Regions from separate parts of the Pseudomonas sp. GW821-FHT12A04 genome, predicted to be linked through region 2. Evidence: predicted binding sites of a transcription regulator. Region 2 holds the regulator's gene; the other holds the start of a gene.
What was found. Region 2 encodes sigma-54, which starts transcription at its own class of promoters, with help from an activator protein. Its sites were predicted from a motif close to ANTGGCATNNANNTTGCTNT; they were not measured.

Region 1 (3,467 bases), on a different contig from region 2:
GTTGCGCTGGCCTGTCGTCGAAGGCAAGGAAACGCTTTGGCGCTTCCGCGAAGGTTACGACCCGTATGTCGAGAAGGGCAGTGGCGTGCAGTTCTACGGCTACCCCGATAAGAAGGCAATCATCTTCGCGCTGCCTTACGAGCCTCCTGCGGAAGCCCCGGACGCGGACTTCCCGTTCTGGTTGAGCACCGGTCGGGTGCTTGAGCATTGGCACACCGGGACTATGACCCAGCGTGTCGAAGAACTTTATAAAGCGGTCCCCGATGCGCTGGTCTACATGCACCCGGCCGATGCCAAGGCCTTGAATGCCCGGCGTGGCAGCGAAGTAAAACTGATCAGTCGGCGCGGCGAGATGCGTGCACGGATTGAAACCCGGGGGCGCAACAAGCCGCCCCAAGGCCTGGTGTTCGTGCCGTTTTTCGATGCCAACAAGCTGATCAACAAAGTCACGCTTGATGCGACGGATCCGATCTCCAAACAGACCGATTACAAGAAGTGCGCGATCAGGATTGAGTTGATCAAGACGGCATAAGGAGAGCTTTCATGAATTTTCGTTCGCTGTCCTTGCTTGTCATGCTGCTGATGTGGCTGCCCGCGGCATTTGCGGCAGAACCTGGTTACCCACTGGATGCGCCGGCACCGGATGGGCGGCGAGTCGGCGGGACCCTGACCCAGGAGCTGCCGGCACCGCCCATCGCGGAAGACGAGAACAAGGACCTCAAGCGTGAGCGCAATTACCCCGATCAACCACCCACCATACCCCACAGCATTCGCGGGTATGCCATCGACATGAACAGCAACAAGTGCCTGACCTGCCACAGTCGCGCCAACAGTGCGCGTACCCAGGCGCCGATGATCAGCATCACTCACTACATGGACCGTGACGGCCAGGCATTGGCGGCGGTGTCGCCGCGCCGATATTTCTGCAACCAGTGTCACGTGCCGCAAAAGGATGTGAAGCCACTGGTGAACAACAGCTTCAAGAACATCGACCAGGTCTTGCAAGACGAAATCAACCACCAGCCGAAACCTTGAGGAAAGGCCATGAAATCTTTGCTTGCCTTGCTCAAGGATTATTGGGCTGTGCTGCGTCGGCCCAGCGTGCATTACAGCCTGGGTTTCCTGACCCTCGGCGGGTTTATCGCCGGGGTGATTTTCTGGGGTGGGTTCAACACCGCGCTGGAAGCGACCAACACCGAGAAGTTCTGCACGTCCTGCCATGAAATGCGTGACAACGTTTTTGTCGAGTTGCAGGAAACCATTCACTACACCAACCGCTCGGGTGTGCGCGCCACGTGCCCGGACTGTCACGTCCCCCACGAGTGGACGCACAAGATCGCCCGCAAGATGCAGGCTTCCAAGGAGGTCTGGGGCAAGCTGTTCGGCACTATCAGTACCCGGGACAAGTTTCTGGGCATGCGCCGGGAGCTGGCCGAACACGAGTGGGCACGGCTCAAGGCCAACGATTCCCGGGAGTGTCGCAACTGCCATAACTTCGAGTTCATGGACTTCACACGCCAGGGTAAACGCGCCGCCAACATGCACTCCACCTCATTGGCCAGCGGCCAGGCGACCTGTATCGATTGCCATAAAGGCATTGCCCACAAATTGCCCGACATGAGCGGCGTGAAAGGTTGGTAGCCGGCTTTTCAAGGCGTTGCCGCCAAGCGGCATAACCGCGCCGGTTTTTCGTCTTCGATACATCGTTCGATTCCCTTCTGATTAGCCTCCAGCCCTCTGTTTAAAGGGGGTTGGAGCCGCTGCGCGCAAGTTGGTCTGCAAATTGCTACAGCCTGCGCAACACAGCAGTGGGCGGCAAACGTCCGGCAGGCAGAGGAAAGAGTGTGGACAAGTACCTTTATGTGGCAATGACCGGCGCCAGCCAGAATGCACTGGCGCAAAAGGCTCATGCCAACAACCTCGCGAACATCTCCACCAACGGCTTCCAGAAAGACCTGGAGCAGGCCCGTTCGATGCCGGTGTTCGGTGACAGCTTTCCGGCGCGTGCGTTTGCCATGTCCGAACGCCCGGCCACGGATTTCTCCCCCGGCTCACTGGTGGAAACCGGCCGCGACCTCGACGTTGCCGTGCAAGGCAACGGCTGGATTGCCGTACAGAATCCCGATGGCGGTGAAAGCTACGTGCGCACCGGCAGCCTGAACGTTGACGCCCTGGGTGTGCTGCGCGCCGGCAACGGCATGCCGGTCATGGGCAATGGCGGGCCGATTTCCGTGCCGCCGGAGCAGCAGATCGAAGTCGGCGAGGACGGCACCATCAGCATCCGCGCGATGGGCGAAGGTCCCCGGGTGATGGCGGAAGTCGACCGCATCAAGCTGGTCAACCCGGACTTCAAGAACATGACCAAGGGCCTGGATGGTTCGATCCACACCAAGGACGGCGCGCCTGCGCAGGCCGATGCCGACGTCAAGCTGGTGTCCGGGTTCCTCGAATCGAGCAACGTCAATGCCGTGGAGGAGATGACCTCCGTTCTGGCCCTGGCCAAGCAGTTCGAGCTGCACATCAAGATGATGAACACCGCCAAAGACGATGACCAGGCCATGGCTCGGGTCTTGCAGATCAGCTAATTACCAGAACGTCGCGCCGTAAAACAGGCGCACGAGGAGAATCGAATGCTTCCGGCTCTATGGGTTGCCAAAACAGGTCTGTCCGCCCAGGACACCAACCTGACCACCATTTCCAACAACCTGGCCAACGTGTCGACCACGGGTTTCAAACGTGACCGTGCCGAGTTCCAGGACCTGCTCTACCAGATCAAGCGCCAGCCAGGCGCCCAGTCGACCCAGGACAGCGAACTGCCGTCGGGTCTGCAACTGGGTACCGGTGTGCGCATCGTTGGCACCCAGAAAAACTTCACCGCCGGCAGCCTGCAAACTACCGAGCAGCCGCTGGACATGGCCATCGACGGCCGTGGTTTCTTCCAGATCCTGCAACCGGACGGCACCACGTCCTACACCCGTGACGGTACGTTCCACCTGGACTCCAACGGCCAGATCGTCAACGCCAGCGGCTTTGCCCTAGAGCCGGCCATTGTCATTCCGAACGACGCGCAGACCTTCACGGTCGGCCGCGACGGCACCGTGTCCATCACCGTTGCCGGCAACCCGGCAGCCCAGGTGATCGGCAACCTGCAAACCGCTGACTTCATCAACCCGGCCGGCCTGCAGGCGGTGGGCAACAACCTGTTCCTGGAAACCGCCGCCAGTGGTGCGCCGCAAGTCGGCACTCCGGGCCTGAACGGTTTCGGCTCCACGCTGCAGAACACCCTGGAAACGTCCAACGTCAGCACCGTTGAGGAGATGGTCAACATGATCACCACCCAGCGCGCCTACGAGATGAACTCCAAGGTGATCTCTACCGCCGACCAGATGCTCTCGTTCGTAACGCAGAATCTGTAATCAAGTCTATGTGGCGGCCATTGGGCCGCCTGCAACACCGTGAGGTAGGGT
Region 2 (3,467 bases):
ACTGTTCGCGCAACTCCGGTTTCCAGTAAGGGTTGGGCAGGCAGCGCACATCGAACACCAGGTCGGCGTCCACCGGCATGCCGCGCTTGAAGCCGAAGGATTCCACCAGGAACGCAGTCCCCGGCTCCGGCTGATTCAACAGACGCAGTTTGATGGCATCGCGCAGTTGATACAGGTTCAGGCTGGTAGTGTTGATCTTGAGATCGGCGAGGTCGGCAATCGGCCCGAGCAGGACGCTCTCGACGCTGATGGCTTCGGCCAGCGAGCGGTTGGCGTTGGTCAGGGGGTGACGTCGGCGGGTTTCCGAGAAACGCTTGAGCAGGGTTTCTTCGTCGGCGTCCAGGTACAGCACATCGCACTGGATGTGGCGGGCACGGACTTCCTCGAGCAGGTCGGGGAAGCGTGACAGGTGGCTGGGCAGGTTGCGCGCGTCAATGGAAACGGCGACCAGCGGCTGCAACATCTCGGTATGAACCAGGGCGCGTTCGGCCAGCTCCGGCAGCAGACCGGCTGGCAGGTTGTCGATGCAGTAGTAGCCGCTGTCCTCAAGAACGTCGAGGGCGGTACTTTTACCTGAGCCGGAACGGCCACTGACGATGATCAAGCGCATGATTACTGACCGTTTTGCTCGTCAAGGACAACCTGATACAGGGCTTCGTTGCTTGTAGCACTACGCAGCTTTTCGCGAACTTCCTTGCGGTCGAGCATGCTGGCGATCTGTCGCAGCAGCTCAAGGTGCGCATCGGTGGCGGCTTCCGGGACCAACAGCACGAACAGCAGGTCAACCGGCGCGCCGTCGATGGCGTCGAAATCGATAGGGGCGTCCAGGTGCATCAATGCACTGATGGGCGAAACACAGCCCTTGAGACGGCAATGTGGAATAGCGATGCCATTGCCAAACCCGGTGGAGCCGAGTTTTTCACGGGCGATCAGCGCCTCGAAGACATCTTGCATCTCCAGGGCCGGCACTTCGCGGGCGATAAGATTGGCAATTTGTTCGAGGGCTTTCTTTTTACTGCCTCCCGGCACGTTCACCAGGGAACGGCCGGGGGTCAGGATACTTTCAAGTCGGATCATGGGTTGGGAGTGTTAACGACCGGTTGCGCCCTGGAGGAGGCTCTGGGTCTTTTCCTTATGCTTTTTGAGTTGTTTATCCAGCTTGTCGGTGAGTGCGTCGATCGCGGCATACATATCGGTATGTTCCGCGTTGGCGACCACTTCATTCCCGGGAATATGCAGCGTGGCTTCGATTTTCTGCTTCAGTTTTTCGACGGTCATCGTGACCTGCACATTAGTGATCTTGTCGAAATGTCGCTCCAATCGTTCGAGTTTTTCGCCGATGTAGGTGCGAAGAGGTTCGGTCACTTCCAGTTGGTGTCCACTGATGTTGACTTGCATACAGCTTCTCCTTCGTTGCCAGTGCATAAAGCGGCAGATCAGATGATCTACCACTGGAACGCTGTGGCGTGGCCCTACATCAACCGCTTGCGTTCGCTCGAAGGCGCGATCCCGAGGGATTCGCGGTACTTGGCGACGGTGCGGCGAGCCACCTGAATGCCTTGTGCCTCCAGTAAACCAGCGATCTTGCTGTCACTCAACGGCTTTTTCTGATTTTCCGCTGCAACCAGTTTTTTGATGATCGCCCGGATCGCCGTGGACGAGCATTCGCCGCCTTCGGAGGTGCTTACGTGACTGGAAAAAAAGTACTTCAGTTCATAAATGCCCCGGGGGGTGTGCATGAACTTCTGGGTGGTCACCCGTGAAATCGTCGATTCATGCATGCCGACCGCTTCGGCGATGTCATGCAGGACCAGCGGCTTCATGGCTTCGTCGCCGTACTCCAGAAAGCCGCGCTGATGCTCGACGATCTGGGTGGCAACCTTCATCAGGGTTTCATTGCGGCTTTGCAGGCTCTTGATGAACCAGCGGGCCTCCTGCAACTGATTGCGCATGAAGGTATTGTCGGCGCTGGTGTCGGCGCGGCGCACGAAACCGGCGTACTGGGCATTGACCCGCAGCCGTGGCACCGACTCCTGATTGAGCTCCACCAGCCAGCGCTCGTTGTCCTTGCGCACGATGACGTCAGGAACGACGTACTCGGCTTCGGTGGACTCGATCTGCGAGCCCGGGCGCGGGTTGAGGCTCTGGACCAGCTCGATGACCTGGCGCAGCTCATCTTCCTTGAGCTTCATGCGACGCATCAACTGGCTGTAGTCGCGGCTGCCAAGCAGGTCGATGTAATCGGTGACCAGGCGCTTGGCCTCGGCCAGCCAAGGGGTCTTGGCAGGCAGCTGGCGCAATTGCAGCAGCAGGCATTCGCCCAGGTTGCGGGCGCCGATGCCGGCGGGCTCGAATTGCTGGATGCGGTGCAGGACGGCTTCGATTTCGTCCAGTTCGATGTCCAGTTCCGGGTCGAACGCTTCGAGGATTTCCTCGAGGGTTTCGTCCAGGTAGCCCTGATTGTTGATGCAGTCGATCAGGGTCACGGCGATCAGGCGATCGGTGTCGGACATCGGGGCCAGGTTCAGTTGCCACAGCAAGTGGCTCTGCAGGCTTTCGCCGGCCGAGGTGCGGGTGGTGAAGTCCCACTCGTCATCATCATTGCTGGGCAGGCTGCTGGCGCTGGTCTGGTAAACGTCTTCCCACGCGGTGTCGACGGGGAGTTCGTTGGGGATACGCTCGTTCCAGTCACCCTCATCGAGGTTATCAACCGTCGGGGCGCTTTCCTGGTAGGAGGGCTCCTGGATGTCGGTGTTGGGCTTTTGTTCGGCGTTGTCGGCCAGGGGGTCGGAATTGTCGAAGTCGTCGCCTTCTTCCTGGCGTTCGAGCATCGGATTGGACTCCAGGGCCTCCTGGATTTCCTGTTGCAGGTCCAGGGTTGACAATTGGAGCAGGCGGATGGCCTGTTGCAGCTGCGGTGTCATCGTCAGCTGCTGGCCCATTCTCAAGACTAGCGATGGTTTCATGGCAGGGGCTTAACACCTTATTCGCCGGCGCACATGCGCCATCCACTACAGGGCGCCGGGGCGCCAAACTTAAGCAAATTATATGCCTGAAACTAAAGGGTTTGCCTAGAGCGCTGTAACAATAAAAAACTATAAAGCTGTGTTGCAGCGCTGCCCTTGTCGAGGGCTGACCACGCTTGTCGGCACGGAAGCGCTGGTGAGTGGCTGGTCAGGTGCCCGGGCAAGCTGCCTGGGCACGGCTCAGCGCTTACAGGCGGAACTCATGGCCCAGATACACTTCCTTGACCAGGTCGTTGGCCAGGATGGTCTCTGCGTCGCCTTCGGCAATCAGTTGGCCGTCATTGACGATATAGGCGGTTTCACAGATATCCAGGGTTTCACGAACGTTGTGGTCCGTGATCAGCACGCCAATGCCCTTGGCCTTGAGGTGGTGAATGATCTGCTTGATGTCGCCGACCGAAATCGGGTCCACGCCGGCGAAGGGCTCGTCGAGGAGGATGA

Region 1: a site for sigma-54 is predicted at 1,771-1,790, ahead of AC1RS8_RS20850 (flagellar basal body rod protein FlgF). Genes of this name have one in related genera too.

What each region holds. Positions count from the first base shown of each region.
Region 1 is NZ_JBXAQZ010000013.1:128,483-131,949, forward strand. It holds gene napA (nitrate reductase catalytic subunit NapA) at 1-532, shown strand, start outside; gene AC1RS8_RS20840 (nitrate reductase cytochrome c-type subunit) at 574-1,035, shown strand; gene AC1RS8_RS20845 (cytochrome c3 family protein) at 1,045-1,641, shown strand; gene AC1RS8_RS20850 (flagellar basal body rod protein FlgF) at 1,845-2,585, shown strand; gene flgG (flagellar basal-body rod protein FlgG) at 2,631-3,416, shown strand.
Region 2 is NZ_JBXAQZ010000004.1:202,960-206,426, reverse strand. It holds gene rapZ (RNase adapter RapZ) at 1-610, opposite strand, end outside; gene ptsN (PTS IIA-like nitrogen regulatory protein PtsN) at 613-1,077, opposite strand; gene hpf (ribosome hibernation-promoting factor, HPF/YfiA family) at 1,090-1,398, opposite strand; gene AC1RS8_RS08605 (RNA polymerase factor sigma-54) at 1,473-2,966, opposite strand; gene lptB (LPS export ABC transporter ATP-binding protein) at 3,214-3,467, opposite strand, start outside.